Regions from separate parts of the Streptomyces sp. NPDC050388 genome, predicted to be linked through region 1. Evidence: riboswitches for the same ligand, from Rfam matches in the RefSeq annotation. Region 1 holds a riboswitch; each other region holds the start of a gene.
The links. A riboswitch is a leader RNA that binds a small molecule or an ion and turns the genes downstream of it on or off. The one in region 1 is predicted to bind glycine.

Region 1 (5,244 bases):
CTTGGGCACGACCTGCACGTCGATGTCGACCCGGATGGTGGGGCCGACGGCGGCGATACCCCTCGCCAGCATCGTCTGCCAGCTCACCTGGAAGTCGTCGCGGTGCAGTTCGGTGGTGACCCGGCAAGCCGCCCGGGCCTCGCCCTGCATGCCGTTGCCGAGTCCGAGGTATTCCATGTCCAGCGTGACCGTACGCGCCACTCCGCGCAGCCACAGCTCACCGATGACGTCCCACCGGTTGCCGCCCCGGGGCACGAACTGGTCGCTGTAGAACTCGATGGTCGGGAATTGCGCCACGTCCAGGAAGTCCGCCGACCGCAGATGGTCGTCGCGCATCCGCACATTGGTGTCGATGGTCGCCGCGTCGATCACCACGTGCATCGCCGTCTGCGTCGCGTCGTCGGCGATCCGCACCACTCCCGCGAAGGAGTTGAACCGGCCGTGCACCCGGGCCACCCCGATGTGCCGCGCGGTGCAGGCGATCGAGGAGTGCGCCAGGTCGATCTCCCAGTCGCCCGGCGCGGGCATCTCCAGTGGCTGTGCCGCCCGCAGGGTCACATCGCCGAGCGAGGCGAGGGAGTCCTCGGTGACCGTGCACGGCGCCCGGTACGGCAGGTACCCCTCGGCGAACACCGCGAGCCGGTACTCTCCCGCCGGAATCGTGGCCACGAACGAACCGAAGGGATCCGTCCCGCCCTCGACCAGTGTGCGTCCCACGGTGTCGCTGACCGCCCATCGGGCATTCGACACCGGCTCGTTGGCCGGGCTGAGGACCCGGCAGCTCAGCACCCCGGCGTTCGAGGGGGTCTGCACAGCTGCCAGCGGGCCCGCCTGACGCTGTTTTGTTCGACCTGCCAACCAGCGGCCCATCATGTGCGACACCCTCTGCGTAACGTCAAGAACACCGATCGCCGGACGCACATTCGATCACCCCGAGGCTTTGGATGCAATAGGCAATTACCTTGAGCCCTTTTCAGCCTGATTGCGCGGTCGGGGTGTTGGCGGGAGATGGTTGCACGGGGCAACGAAACTCCTGGTAGACGGGTTCTCGACCAAGATCGCCCATGCCCGTCAGGAGTTTCGTGTGCTTTCCCCCCGTCGTCGATTGATCTGTCCAGCCACACCCTTCGATACCTGACGGGGCAATTCCGCGCTCGGCGGCGGGAGATCGGGACGCGGTGACGACGCCTGCCGGCCGGGCGTCGGGCCCCGCGCGCCCTGGCCCACCTGCGGTGCGGCGACACCTACGCCCGGCTCGTCGCCGGTTTCCGCATCGGCACCGCGACCGCGTACCGCTCCCCGCACGAGGCAATCGACGTCCTGGCCACCCTGGACGGGGCGATGAGGACCGTGCGGACAAAGGCGTTCGTGATCCTGGACGGCACCCTGCCGCCGACCGGCCGATCGCTGCCTGCACCCTGAACTGCCCCGGTTTTCGCGGAGTCCGGTGATCTTGCCTCAGGCGGACTGCGAGATGGCTTCCTGGCGCTGGCACCCTCGCGTTCGTACTCGGCAGACGGTACGTGGGCGAGGGCGGAGCGGAGCCGTTCCTCGCGGTACCGGGTGACTTGCCGGAAGATCGCGTGCTTGACCTGGCCGAAGCTGGTCCGGGGCCCTGCATCTCGACCGGTTCGGCCTTGAAGGTGCTGTTCAGGGCCTCGGCCATCACGTTGCCACAACTGTCCGCGACGGAGTCGGCCTACGCGGAGGCGCCGGTCTCAGCGAGCGGGCCGGCAGACCGATTGGATACCTGGTGCCCGGAGTCAACCACAGGAAGCAACGCCTCCGTTCCCGCACTCCCCGTCCGTAACCGGAGTGGGGGTACGCACCGACAGGCGCCTCCCGGCGATCCGCCGGACCGGCAGTGGCTCAAGGCAACTTTCCGGCGTCGTCCTCGAATTCGACGAAACCCCGGAGGCCGGCGTCACCCGCGAGGTCCGGGAGGGGACCGGCATCCCGGCGAAGCCGACGCACGAGGCCGGCCCGGTTCCTGGAGCGGCCCGCACCTGCGGGAAGGTGCACGCGGTCCTGAAACGCCGTCCTACCCGGCAGTAAATGATCAACGTTCACGCAGGTCTTGACCCACTGCCGGTGCGGGCCTAGCCTCACATCGCCGCTCATCCCGCTGCGGGAGAGCACCGGGTCAGCCAGACCCGGGCGCCGAAGGAGCAACACCTCCCCGGAAACTCTCAGGCACCCCTACCGCTCGGGCAGGCACCTCTGAAAAGCAGGCGCTCCTGCGTCTCGCCCACGGTGCAAGCCGCGAACTTTCGCGGCGAAGCTCTCAGGCCCCATGACAGAGGGGGAGGCTCCACTCGGCAGCGCGGGCTCCTGCCCGTGCCCGACTCTTGAGGACCCCCCGATGGCTTTCTCATTACCCCGGCCGCCGGCCGTCCGTCGGTATCCCGACTGAGCTCCGGCTTTCCCACCACGGCCCTCCTGGGCCCACGCCCCTCTGAAGGCATGTTCGGCGTGCCCGGCACCCCTCCGCCGACCGCCCCACCACTCATGCCGGCTCTTTGCGCCCACTCGCTCCCCCATGCGTGTGCGGCCGCCTCCCAGGACACGCCTGTCACGGCCCACACGCACCAAAGATCCACGAGGTTCGCTCATGCATGACAGCAGCAAAGCCGTCCCAACCACCGCCCCGGCGCCCGGGACGGAGCCCGGACCGACGCCCTCCCCCGCGGGCGAGCAGCACCTCTCCCGGCAGTTGTCCAACCGGCACATCCAGCTGATCGCGATCGGCGGCGCCATCGGAACCGGTCTGTTCATGGGGTCGGGCAAGACGATCTCACTGGCCGGCCCTTCAGTGATCTTCGTTTACATGATCATCGGCGCGATGCTGTTCTTCGTGATGCGGGCGATGGGAGAGCTGCTGCTGTCCAACCTGCGCTACAAGTCCTTCGCCGACTTCGCCTCGGACCTTCTCGGGCCGTGGGCCGGCTTCTTCACGGGATGGACCTACTGGTTCTGCTGGATCGTCACCGGCGTCGCCGACGTCATCGCGATCGCCGGGTACGTGTCGTACTGGTGGGGAGGGCTCGCGCTGTGGATCCCGGCACTCGCGGCGGTCGTCCTGCTGATCGTCCTGAACCTGCCCACGGTGAAGGCGTTCGGTGAGACCGAGTTCTGGTTCGCACTGATCAAGATCGTCGCCATCGTGACACTGATCGTCGTCGGATTCGGCATGGTACTGGGCGGCTTCCAGGCCCCCGGGGGTGCCACCGCAAGCTTCTCCAACCTCTGGAACGACGGCGGTTTCTTCCCCACCGGTCCCATGGGGTTCGTCGCGGGATTCCAGATCGCGACCTTCGCCTTCGTCGGCATCGAACTGGTCGGCACCACTGCGGCGGAAACCAAGAACCCGGAACGGAACCTGCCCAAGGCGATCAACTCGATCCCGGTACGCGTGATGCTGTTCTACGTGGTGGCCCTGGTCGCGATCATCTCCGTCACGCCCTGGCGCCAGATCAGCGCGGACCGCAGCCCCTTCGTCGTGATGTTCACGCTGGCCGGCCTCGGCATCGCCGCCTCCGTGATCAACTTCGTGGTGCTGACCTCTGCCGCCTCGTCCGCGAACTCGGGCATCTACTCCACCTCACGGATGGTCTACGGCCTGGCCCAGGAGGGCGACGCGCCGGCACGGTTCGGCCGGCTCACCTCCAGGAAGGTACCGGTCAACGCCCTGCTCCTGTCCGGCCTCTTCCTGCTTCCCGGTGTCGTCATGGTCACCATGGGCGACTCGATCATCGAGGCCTTCACGCTGGTGACCACCATCTCGGCCCTGCTGTTCATGTTCGTCTGGTCGATCATCCTGATCTGCTACCTCGTGTACCGCAAGCGCCGTCCTCACCTGCACGAGGCGTCGACGTTCAAGATGCCCGGCGGCATCATCATGTGCTACGTCGTACTCGCCTTCTTCGCGTTCCTCATCTGGGCACTGACCCAGAAGGAGGACACCCTGCAGGCACTGCTGGTGACCCCGGTGTGGTTCGTCGTCCTCGGCATCGCATGGGCAGTGCTCCGCCGTCGCCGCCCCCACCAGGCCCGGCAGACAGCATCCCCGGCCGGCTCCGTGGAGCAGCCCCTGGACTGAGGCGACCTCACGACGGGGAAGCCACAGAACACCCGCACAACACAACGCCCGGTGACGGCCGGCCGGCGGTTCGACCGCCGCCGGCCACAACAGCCCGGTGGCAGCACGTCCAGTTGCCACCGAGCTGCGCTTCCCGCACCGCCCGGACACCCGCCCCAGCCCCGACGGGACGAAACGTCGGCACACAGGCCGGACCGGTCCGTTACGAGCAGACCGGCCGGTTCTGGTTCGCCCCCTCGGCGGTCCGGTAGATCCTCCACGCCGCGAGTGTCGCCCCGGCGCCGCGCTCGGCACGAGGCTGCGGGCACCGGAGTCACCGCCCGGAAGTGGGCCGGGCACCGCGCGCGGACCCTCACCGCCGACCCGGGCATGCGCATGAAGTCCCCGCGGTTCCTGCCGCGGGACCGCGACGGCGCGTACGGTGCGGCGTGCGACGCGGCCTCCGGGGCCGGGGAGCCGGGAGGCGCTCTTGGGCGCCCCGCGGGTTCCCCGGACGAACGCCCACGGCACCACCACGCCCACCGACCTCACCGGGCCCGCCAGCGACTACCGCCCGATGCCGAGAGGAAACAGTCCGACGTCGCAGTGCACGCCCTCGACGCCCGCCGGGTGCTGCGGACCCGGGGCCTGCCTGTGTCGGCGCCATCGCCGACCTCCTCTCCAGGAGCGTCCGCTCAACACACGCGACCTCATGTCATACGTGTCCGCAGAAAGTGCCCCCTTGCCGTGGCGACAGAAGCCCTGGACAAGCCTCGTCATCCCAGCTCAGGGGGCACTTTCGCGTTTCCGCTCAGGATCCGGACGCCGGCGGCGAAACGCGGAGGCCAGAGGGCGGAGCGTAAACCGCGCGAACGCGGTGTTCGCGTCCATCGCCCGTTCAGGGGCGCCGCCAGTCGTCGTTCGTCAGATGTGACCCGGCCTGCGGGCCCATCCGGAGCATGCCGCCGTCCACGCTCCAGGAGGCACCGGTGACGTACGAGGCGTCCGGGCCCGCGAGGAAGGCGATGACTGCGGCGACCTCGCGGGCATCGCCGGGCCGTCCGAGCGGGACGCCGGGACGGCTCTCGGTGTGCGGGTCGGTGTCCTCCTGACCGGTCATCGGCGTGGCGATCTCGCCGGGGGCGACCGCGTTGACGGTGATGCCG
Region 2 (5,244 bases), on a different contig from region 1:
GCGCTGTACGCCATGGCCCTGGCGCGGGACGAACGGCCCGTGGTGGCCGAGCGGGAGACGAAGTCGGTGTCGGTCGAGGACACGTATGACGTGGATATTCACGACCGGGTGCGGGTCGGTACGGAGGTGCGGCGGCTCGCCGATCGCTGTGTGCGCAGGCTGCGGGGAGCGGGGCTGGCGGGACGGACCATCGTGCTGAAGGTGCGGCGCTACGACTTCTCGACGCTCACCCGGTCCGAGACGCTGCGGGGGCCCACGGACGATCCGGCGGTGGTGCGCGAGGCGGCGGCACGGCTGCTGGAATCGGTCGACACGACAGGCGGAGTACGGCTGCTGGGCGTGGGGGTCAGCGGACTCGCGGACTACACCCAGGAGGACTTGTTCGCACAGGCGGCGGGGGACCGGGCGGAGGAGTCGCCGGGCGAGGAGGACCGGGTGACCGCACCCATGGGGGAAGAACAGCAGACGAGCACGGAGCGGCGCTGGCCGGCCGGGCACGACGTACGGCACACCGAGTACGGGCACGGGTGGGTGCAGGGCAGCGGCCTGGGCCGGGTCACGGTCCGGTTCGAGACGCCCGACTCGGCGGTGGGACGGGTGAAGACCTTCCGCACCGACGACCCGGCCCTGCAACCGGCGGATCCGCTGCCACTGGTGGATCCAAGCCCCGGGGAGGGCGAGAGACCGCGGGACGGCGCGGAGACGGGCGACGGCTCGGGGGCGAGTCCCGGTGTCGTGGGCCCGGGGCCCTCGCAGGCGTGAGTGGGCTTCGTGCTCCCGGCTCCGGGGGCCGTCAGGCCGGGCGGTCGTCGCGGTCGGCGAGCTTGCCGAAGTCGCGGTCCGGAAGCGGGGGAGGCGCGGAGACGTCCAGACCGTAGTGGTGGTAGAGCTGGAGCTCCTGCTCCGGGGAGAGGTGGCGGCCCACGCCGAAGTCGGGAGCGTCCTTGATCAGGGCGCGTTCGAAGGGTATGTGGAGGCTGCCGTCGATCAGCTCGCTCGGCTCCAGGGGGACGAAGGCGTCCCTGCTGAACAAGCCGGTGCGTATCGCCGCCCACTCGGGTACGCCGGTGGCGTCGTCGAGATAGACCTCGTCGATGGTGCCGATCCGGGTTCCGTTGCGGTCGAACGCCTTGCGGCCGATCAGGTTGCGCGGATCGATGTCGGTCTGCACGGGCCCTCCACTGGTCGCAATCCGCAATCACTCGTCAGCACTACGAAACGGCACAATTGGTCCGGCGGCCACTCGAAGGACCGGGGGTTGCCCTCGCTGGTACGCTGACAGCGGCTGCTGACCCCGTGCGGGAGAGTCCTCCGGACACCACCGGAGGGCGCCGAAGGAGCAAATCCTCCCCGGAAACTCTCAGGCCCACGTACCGCATGGACGAGGTCACTCTGGAAAGCAGGGCGGGTGTCGACGGCTCCCGCTCTCACCGACGGTGAAAGCCGGGCGCCCTGCGGCGGTCCGGTGAAGCTCTCAGGTTGAGATGACAGAGGGGGAGGCCGTCCGGGCACCCGCCATGGTGCCCCTCGAAGGTCGTCAGACCAGGAGGCCTCCGCAATGACCGCCCACCGCATTCCCCTCTCCGAGCTCGAACAGGGAACGCCCTTCGAGCAGCGCCACATCGGCCCCGACCACGAGGCCCGCGCCAAAATGCTCGCGCAGGTCGGCTACGGCTCGCTCGACGAGCTGACGGCTGCGGCGGTCCCGGATGTGATCAAGAACGCCGACGCGCTCGACCTGCCGGGCGCCCGGACCGAGCCCGAGGTACTGGCCGAGCTCCGGTCGCTGGCCGACCGCAACGAGGTGCTCGGCTCCATGATCGGGCTCGGGTACTACGGGACCTTCACGCCCCCCGTCATCCTGCGCAACGTGATGGAGAACCCCGCCTGGTACACGGCCTACACGCCGTACCAGCCGGAGATCTCGCAGGGGCGGCTCGAGGCACTGCTGAACTTCCAGACCATGGTCGCCGAACTGACCGGCCTGCCGACCTCCGGGGCCTCACTGCTCGACGAGGGCACGGCCGCCGCCGAGGCGATGGCGCTGTCGCGTCGCATGGGCAAGAACAAGAACGGTCTGTTCCTGGTCGACGCGGACGCACTGCCGCAGACGATCGCCGTGATCGAGACCCGTGCCGAGCCGACCGGTGTCGAGGTCGTCGTCGCCGACCTGAGCGAGGGCATCCCCGCCGAGATCGCCGAGCGCGGGATCAACGGCGTGCTGATCCAGTACCCGGGCGCCTCCGGAGCCGTACGCGACATCAAGCCGGTGATCGACCGGGCGCACGAGTTGGGCGCGCTGGTCACCGTCGCCGCCGATCTGCTCGCCCTCACGCTGCTGACGTCGCCCGGCGAACTCGGCGCGGACATCGCGGTTGGCACGACACAGCGCTTCGGTGTGCCCATGGGCTTCGGCGGGCCGCACGCCGGATACATGGCCGTGCACGAGAAGATGGCGCGCAGCCTGCCCGGACGGCTCGTCGGTGTCTCCGTCGACGCGGACGGCCACCAGGCCTACCGGCTCGCGCTCCAGACCCGTGAGCAGCACATCCGCCGTGAGAAGGCCACCAGCAACATCTGTACCGCTCAGGTGCTGCTCGCCGTGATGGCCGGGATGTACGCCGTCTACCACGGTCCCGAAGGACTGCGGACCATCGCGTGGCGCACCCACCGTTACGCGACCGTCCTCGCCGAAGGGCTCCGGGCCGGCGGCGTGGAGATCGTCCACAGCTCCTACTTCGACACGCTGACCGTGCGGGTCCCGGGCCGGGGTGCCGAGGTCGTCGCCGCCGCGCGGGACAACGGCGTCAACCTGCTCCTCGTCGACGCCGACCACGTCTCGATCGCCTGCGACGAGACCACCACACGGGCCCGGCTCGCCGCCGTGTGGAACGCCTTCGGGGTCGAGGCCGACGTCGAGAGCCTGGACGCGGCAGCGCCCGACACCCTGCCGGACGCCCTGCTGCGCACCGACGAGTACCTGACGCACCCCGTCTTCCACCAGCACCGCTCCGAGACCGCGATGCTGCGCTACCTGCGGCGGCTCGCCGACCGTGACTACGCGCTGGACCGCGGGATGATTCCGCTGGGCTCCTGCACCATGAAGCTCAACGCGACCACGGAGATGGAGCCGATCACCTGGCCCGAGTTCGGGCAGCTGCACCCCTTCGCGCCGGCCGAGCAGGCCCAGGGCTACCTCACGCTCATCCACGAACTGGAGGAGCGTCTCGCCGAGGTCACCGGCTACGACAAGGTGAGCCTCCAGCCCAACGCGGGTTCCCAGGGCGAACTGGCCGGGCTGCTCGCCGTGCGCGGCTACCACCGGGCCAACGGCGACGAGCAGCGCACCGTCTGCCTCATCCCGTCCTCCGCGCACGGCACCAACGCGGCCAGCGCCGTCATGGCCGGGATGAAGGTCGTCGTCGTGAAGACCGCCGAGGACGGCGAGGTCGACATCGACGACCTGCGGGCGAAGATCGAGCAGTACCGCGACGAGCTGTCGGTGCTGATGATCACCTACCCGTCGACGCACGGTGTGTTCGAGGAGCACGTCGCCGAGATCTGCGCGGCGGTGCACGAGGCCGGCGGCCAGGTGTACGTGGACGGCGCGAACCTCAACGCGCTGGTCGGGCTGGCCAAGCCCGGGCACTTCGGCGGCGACGTCTCGCACCTGAACCTGCACAAGACCTTCTGCATCCCGCACGGTGGCGGCGGTCCCGGCGTCGGCCCGGTCGGGGTGCGGTCGCACCTGGCGTCGTACCTGCCGAACCACCCGCTCCAGCCCGGGGCCGGGCCGGAGACGGGGATCGGTCCGGTCTCGGCTGCCCCGTGGGGCTCCGCGGGCATCCTGCCCATCTCGTGGGCGTACGTCCGGCTCATGGGCGGCGAGGGGCTCAAGCGGGCCACCCAGGTGGCGGTGCTCAGCGCCAACTACATCGCCAAGCGCCTCGAACCGCACTACCCGGTGCTCTACACCGGCCCCGGCGGGCTGGTCGCGCACGAGTGCATCATCGACCTGCGCCCGCTGACCAAGGCGACCGGCGTGAGCGTGGACGACGTGGCCAAGCGACTGATCGACTACGGCTTCCACGCGCCGACGATGTCGTTCCCGGTGGCGGGAACGCTGATGATCGAGCCGACCGAGTCCGAGGACCTGGCCGAACTCGACCGGTTCTGCGAGACGATGATCGCGATTCGCGCGGAGATCGAGAAGGTCGGTTCCGGCGAGTGGCCCGTGGACGACAACCCGCTGCGCAACGCCCCGCACACCGCCGCCGCGCTCGGCACGGAGTGGCAGCACCCGTACAGCCGTGAGGAGGCCGTCTTCCCGACCGGTGTGAGCGCGGCCGACAAGTACTGGCCGCCGGTGCGCCGTGTCGACCAGGCCTTCGGCGACCGCAACCTGGTGTGCTCCTGCCCGCCGCTGGACGCGTACGACGACTGACGCGGAGGGCCCGGTCACCGGGACGGAGGAGCCGAAGGGCTCTGCTCCGGCCGTACGGCCGGAGCAGAGCCCTTCGGCGTGCCGCTTCCGTCAGACGCGGTCGATATGGACGTTTGTCGACTTCACGCGGGCGGTGGCCTCCATGCCGACCTCCAGTCCGAGCTCCTCGACGGCCTCGCGGGTCAGCAGCGAGACCAGACGGTGCGGGCCCGCCTGGATCTCGACCTGGGCCGCCACGTCGCCGAGCTTGATCGCGGTGACGATGCCGGGGAAGGCGTTGCGGGCCGAGGTGTACGGCGTGCCCTCCTCGGTGGCGCCGGCCTTCGCGAGGTCGACGGAGAACGCGGCCAGGTCCCGCCCGTCGATGAGCCGCCGTCCGCCTTCGTCGCGATGGGTGGTGAGCCGGCCCGCGTCCGCCCAGCGTCGGGCGGTGTCCGGGCTGACGCCGAGCAGCCGCGCTGCCTGGCCGATCGTGTAGGACTGCATGCCGATCACGATAGGCGGCGAGCGGAGCCGGACGGGACGGGGCCACCGGCGGATGTGACGTGAGACCGCCGTCCCCGGTGGGTGCCGACGGGGCTCAGAGGCGCTGCGCAGGAACCGCCCTGCTCGCCCGTACGACCAAGCCCGTGCCCGGCTCCACGCGGGGCGAGTCCGGCTGTTCGTCGCCGGGCGGACCCCGGACGGGGTTTTCCTCCGCGGGCGGGCACGGATCCGCCCGGTGGAGTTCAGGCGGTGGTCATCACCGCGGTGCCCCCGGGACGCTGCGGGGCGATGCTCCTGCCGTCGGGCAGGAGTTC
Region 3 (5,244 bases), on a different contig from region 1:
CGGGCCCGGAGCGCCTCGACGGCGGCGGCCCCGAAGGGGGAGGACGCCTTGAGCGTCTCGGCGATCACGTCCGCCACCTCGGCGAAGTCCTCGGCCGTGAAGCCGCGGGTGGCCAGGGCGGGCGTGCCGATCCGCAGACCCGAGGTGACCATCGGGGGGCGCGGGTCGTTCGGGATCGCGTTGCGGTTGACGGTGATGCCGACCTCGTGGAGACGGTCCTCGGCCTGCTGCCCGTCCAGCTCGGAGTCGCGCAGGTCGACCAGGACCAGGTGCACGTCCGTGCCGCCGGACAGCACGTCCACGCCCACGGCCTTGACGTCGTCCCTGACCAGGCGCTCGGCCAGGATGCGGGCGCCTTCCAGGGTGCGGCGCTGCCGGTCCTTGAAGTCCTCGGACGCGGCGACCTTGAAGGCGACCGCCTTGGCCGCGATCACGTGTTCCAGCGGACCGCCCTGCTGGCCGGGGAAGACCGCGGAGTTGATCTTCTTGGCCAGTTCGGCCGTGGAGAGGATCACGCCGCCGCGCGGACCGCCGAGGGTCTTGTGCGTGGTCGTGGTGACGACGTGGGCGTGCGGGACCGGGTTCGGGTGCAGGCCCGCCGCGACCAGACCGGCGAAGTGCGCCATGTCGACCATGAGGTAGGCGCCGACCTCGTCCGCGATCCGGCGGAACGCGGCGAAGTCCAGCTGACGCGGGTACGCCGACCAGCCGGCGACGATCAGCTTCGGCTTGCTCTCCTTGGCCAGCCGCTCGACCTCGGCCATGTCGACCTGGCCGTCGTCGCCGACGTGGTACGCGACCACGTCGTAGAGCTTGCCGGAGAAGTTGATCTTCATGCCGTGGGTCAGGTGCCCGCCGTGCGCGAGGTTCAGACCCATGATCGTGTCACCGGGCTTGAGCAGCGCGAACATCGCGGCGGCGTTGGCCTGCGCACCCGAGTGCGGCTGCACGTTCGCGTGCTCGGCGCCGAAGAGTTCCTTGACCCGGTCGATGGCGATCTGCTCGATCACGTCGACGTGCTCGCAGCCGCCGTAGTAGCGGCGGCCGGGGTAGCCTTCGGCGTACTTGTTGGTGAGGACCGTGCCCTGGGCCTCCATGACCGCGACCGGGGCGAAGTTCTCCGAGGCGATCATCTCGAGGGTGGACTGCTGACGGTGCAGCTCGGCGTCGACCGCCGCCGCGACGGCCGGGTCGAGCTCGTGCAGCGGGGTGTTCAGGAGCGACATGGGGTGCGGCCTCCTCAGCCCTGGATGAAGGCGTCGTACTCGGCGGCCGAGAGCAGGTCGGCCGGCTCGTCGCTCACCCGCACCTTGAACAGCCAGCCGCCCTCGAAGGGGGCCGAGTTCACCAGCGACGGGTCGTTCACCACGTCCTCGTTGACCTCGGTGACCTCGCCGGTGACCGGGCAGTACAGGTCGCTGACCGACTTGGTCGATTCCAGCTCGCCGCAGGTCTCACCCGCGGTCACGGTGTCGCCGACCTCGGGGAGCTGGACGAACACGATGTCGCCGAGCGCGTTGGCCGCGTGCTCCGTGATGCCGATCGCCGACACGCCGTCCTCGGCGGCCGTCAGCCACTCGTGTTCCTTGCTGTAGCGGAGCTGCTGGGGGTTGCTCATGATCTGGATCCTCCTGTGTGCGAGGGACCGCCGGGATCGACGGCGACGAAAGGGGGTGAAAGAGGGGCGAAGGAGCCCGGGGGCCACGGGACCGGCCCGGCTGATGGCGGAAGCACGGGTGAGCGGGTGCGCCGCGCCCGGCCTCGGCCGGTACGGCCGGACGCGCGGCCCACGTCCTACGACGTCGTCACTTCTGCCGCTTGTAGAACGGCAGAGCCACGACCTCGTACGGCTCGTGGCTGCCACGGATGTCCACGCCCACGCCCGGGGTACCCGGCTCCGAGTGCGCCACGTCGACGTACGCCATCGCGATCGGCTTGCCCAGCGTCGGTGCGGGCGCGCCGGAGGTGACCTCGCCGATCACCTCGCCGCCGGCCACCACCGGGTACCCGGCGCGCGGGACCCGGCGGCCCTCGGCGACCAGGCCCACCAGGGCGCGGGGCGGGGTCCGCTCGGCACGGGCGGCGGCCTCGGCCAGGGCGGCGCGGCCCACGAAGTCGCCCTCCTTCTCGAACTTCACGACCCGGCCGAACCCGGCGTCGAACGGCGTCAGCGAGGCGCTCAGCTCATTGCCGTACAGCGGCATGCCGGCCTCCAGGCGCAGCGTGTCCCGGCAGGCCAGCCCGCACGGGACCAGCCCCACGGCCTCGCCCGCCCCGGTCAGCGCCTGCCACACCTCGACCGCGTGCTCCGGCGCGACGAACAGCTCGAAGCCGTCCTCGCCGGTGTAGCCGGTACGGGCGATGAGCGCGGGGACGCCGGCGACCGTGCCGGGCAGACCGGCGTAGTACTTCAGGCCGTCCAGGTCGGCATCGGTGAGGCCCTTGAGGATGCCGGCGGCCTCGGGGCCCTGCACGGCGATCAGCGCGTACGCGTCGCGGTCGTCGCGGACCTCGGCGTCGAAGCCCGCCGACCGCTCCACGAGGGCGTCCAGCACCACCTGGGCGTTGGAGGCGTTGGCGACGACCAGGTACTCGGGGGTCTCGGTCTCGCCGAGGCGGTAGACGATCAGGTCGTCCAGGATGCCGCCGTCCTCGCTGCAGATCATGGTGTAGCGGGCGCGGCCGGGCTTGACGGTCCCGATGTTGCCGATCAGGGCGTAGTCCAGGAACCGCGCCGCCTGCGGGCCGGTGACGGTGATCTCGCCCATGTGCGAGAGGTCGAAGAGGCCCGCCTTCGTGCGCACGGCGTTGTGCTCGTCGCGCTCGGAGCCGTAGCGCAGGGGCATGTCCCAGCCGGCGAAGTCGGTCATCGTGGCGCCGAGCGAACGATGCAGGGCGTCGAGCGCTGTCCGGCGGAGTTCGGTACTGCTCATCGGTCGGTCTCCCAGGGCGATGGGGTCCCCGCCGGCCGGGGCCGAGCACGGGGAGGGTGAGGACGTTCCTCCCCATCTGTCATCGGAACCTGAGAGGTTCGCCATGACCGTCCGCGCAGGGGACGTCACGGCTTGCACCTTGGGTGGAGCCGCCGGAAACTCGCACGGCGGCCCGCTTTTCAGATGTGCCTGGCCCGCGCGGTAACGGTGCCTGAGAGATTCAAGGGAGGGACTTGCTCCTTCGGCGCCCCGGCGAAACGTGCCAGGGACTCTCCCGCGCGGATTCAAACGGCCGGTATGCAGTTGGCGCGCTCATCATTGCACGCATCGTGAGGCTTCGGCAGGGGGACCTTTCCTTCGTACGCACAGGGTGTTCATGCCTGTACGGACGGCTGTGACAGGTCTGTATCGGGAAACGGACGGAATGAGGAGGCTCCGCCGTTACCGTCTCTTTACACTCGGCGGGGACGGTGCTCAGGCGCCTGCCCCAGGGGAGGACTCACGGTGAACAGGACCACGGCGTACGCCACCACGGGTGTCGCGCCGCCCGAGCAGCAGGCCCCTTCGGCCCGGGAGGCCCGCGGCGCGCGGCCGTCGCCCGTCGTCCGCGACCTGCGCGGGTGCGCCGGCCGCGGTCCGCACGCCCTGGTCTTCGGCCCCCGCGACCTCGTCGTGGTCACCGGACTGCCCGGCAGCGGCAAATCCACACTGATGCGGCGCGCGGTGCGCGGCACCCGTATCGACTCCCAGGACACCCGCGACCGCTGGGACCGCCGCATGCCGCGCCTCCTGCCGTACGCGGTGTACCGGCCCCTGGTCCGCCTCGACCACTACGCCGGGCTGCGCCGCGCCCTGCGCACCGGCGAGGGGGCCGTCGTGCACGACTGCGGTACCCACGCCTGGGTGCGCCGCTGGCTGGCCCGCGAGGCCCGCCGCCGGGGCGCGGGGCTGCATCTGCTGCTGCTCGACGTCTCCCCGGGGCAGGCGCTGGACGGGCAGCGTGAGCGCGGCCGCGGCGTCTCCCGGTACGCCTTCCTGCGGCACCGCACCGCCGTCGGCCGGGTGCTGCGGTCCGCGGAGCGCGGCGACCCGCCCGCGGGCTGCGGCTCGGCGGTCCTGATCGACCGGGACGCGGCGAACGCGCTGCGCCGCATCGACTTCACGGGCTGACGGCTGCACGGGCTGACGGCCCCGGCGCGGCAGCGGTTAGCCTTTTCAGCCACAGCAGTGGTTCCAGGCAGGCGGTAGGCAGATGGACTTCCCGGCGGGCTTCTCCGCGGACTTCCCGGCACAGACTCACCCCCATCCGCACGGAGGATGGCCCGGCAACGAGTTGGAGGAGGTGCTCTCCGCCTCCCTCGGCGTCCCCTCGGCGGACGGCCGGATCATCGAGGTGCTGGGCAGGAGCTTCGTCTGGGTCCCGCTGCCGAACGGCGGCGGTCCGCACAGCGGCCCGCTGGACCTGCCCACCCTGGAGATCGAGGGGCAGGCGTACGTCCCGGTCTTCAGCTCCGAGGAACAGTTCCGCCAGGTCGTGGGCACCCCCATGTCGTTCACCGTCGCGCCCGCGGTGGAGTTCGCGCGGGGTCTGCCGCCGCAGGCCGGGATCGCGGTGAACCCCGGTGGCGTGGTCGGCGTCCCGCTGCCGCCGCCCGCCGTGGCCGAACTGTGCCTGGCCGGACGAGGCCCACTGGACGGTCCGGCGGGCGGCGGCCGGGTCAAGCTGTTCGAGCCCGACTGGCAGGACGATCCGGTGGACTTCCTTGCCGCCGCGGGCGCGGAGTTCGAGTCGACCGGTGTCGTGAGCACCGCCCGCCGCTGCCTCGCCGAGATAGAGACCGCGGACCCGGTGCTGTTCGTCGGGGTCGAACTGTCCCAGTGGGAGGGCGATCTGCGGGTCCTGCCCGGCGACGCCCTGGGCCGGGCGCTGGGCCGTCGGCCGGTGAAGTGGCCCGTCAACCTGGTCCTCCTGGACGTGGCCCAGGACCCGGTCGGCCAATGGATGCGCGACCGCGTTCGCCCGTTCTACCAGCGCGAGGGCTAGAGCCTGTCCGGCGGAGCGAGGGGGAGGCCCCCGCCCGGAGGCTCGCCGGTGCCCGGCGGACGGGCGGAGCCCCCGGGCCGCGGGCGGCTTAAGCTAGGTTCATTGGCTGGGGCGAGGGTGTTGTACGGAGGGGCGATACAAAGTGAGCGCTGGCACCGCGGCGGCCGGGCAGGTCGAGCACATGCTGCGCCAGGTGACCCCCGGGCGTTACGACGCCTATGAGGCGTTGCTTCGCGCGCTCGCGACCCCCTCCTCCGGTCATGTCTG

Region 2: another riboswitch for glycine. It lies ahead of gcvP (aminomethyl-transferring glycine dehydrogenase); the one in region 1 lies ahead of cycA (D-serine/D-alanine/glycine transporter).
Region 3: another riboswitch for glycine. It lies ahead of gcvT (glycine cleavage system aminomethyltransferase GcvT); the one in region 1 lies ahead of cycA (D-serine/D-alanine/glycine transporter).

What each region holds. Positions count from the first base shown of each region.
Region 1 covers NZ_JBFAKH010000043.1:20,105-25,348, forward strand. The annotation lists gene AB0I73_RS24005 (YceI family protein) at 1-873, opposite strand, end outside; partial or broken gene AB0I73_RS24010 (IS5/IS1182 family transposase) at 1,105-1,395, shown strand; glycine riboswitch at 2,119-2,215, shown strand; glycine riboswitch at 2,216-2,307, shown strand; gene cycA (D-serine/D-alanine/glycine transporter) at 2,612-4,099, shown strand; gene AB0I73_RS24020 (SDR family oxidoreductase) at 4,977-5,244, opposite strand, start outside.
Region 2 covers NZ_JBFAKH010000089.1:13,073-18,316, reverse strand. The annotation lists gene AB0I73_RS33850 (DNA polymerase IV) at 1-762, shown strand, start outside; gene AB0I73_RS33845 (PRC-barrel domain-containing protein) at 794-1,171, opposite strand; glycine riboswitch at 1,290-1,386, shown strand; gene gcvP (aminomethyl-transferring glycine dehydrogenase) at 1,559-4,444, shown strand; gene AB0I73_RS33835 (helix-turn-helix transcriptional regulator) at 4,535-4,930, opposite strand; gene AB0I73_RS33830 (DUF5999 family protein) at 5,173-5,244, opposite strand, start outside.
Region 3 covers NZ_JBFAKH010000032.1:26,684-31,927, forward strand. The annotation lists gene glyA (serine hydroxymethyltransferase) at 1-1,226, opposite strand, end outside; gene gcvH (glycine cleavage system protein GcvH) at 1,241-1,618, opposite strand; gene gcvT (glycine cleavage system aminomethyltransferase GcvT) at 1,806-2,933, opposite strand; glycine riboswitch at 3,123-3,220, opposite strand; gene AB0I73_RS19940 (AAA family ATPase) at 3,438-4,103, shown strand; gene AB0I73_RS19945 (enhanced serine sensitivity protein SseB) at 4,186-4,977, shown strand; gene AB0I73_RS19950 (enhanced serine sensitivity protein SseB C-terminal domain-containing protein) at 5,159-5,244, shown strand, end outside.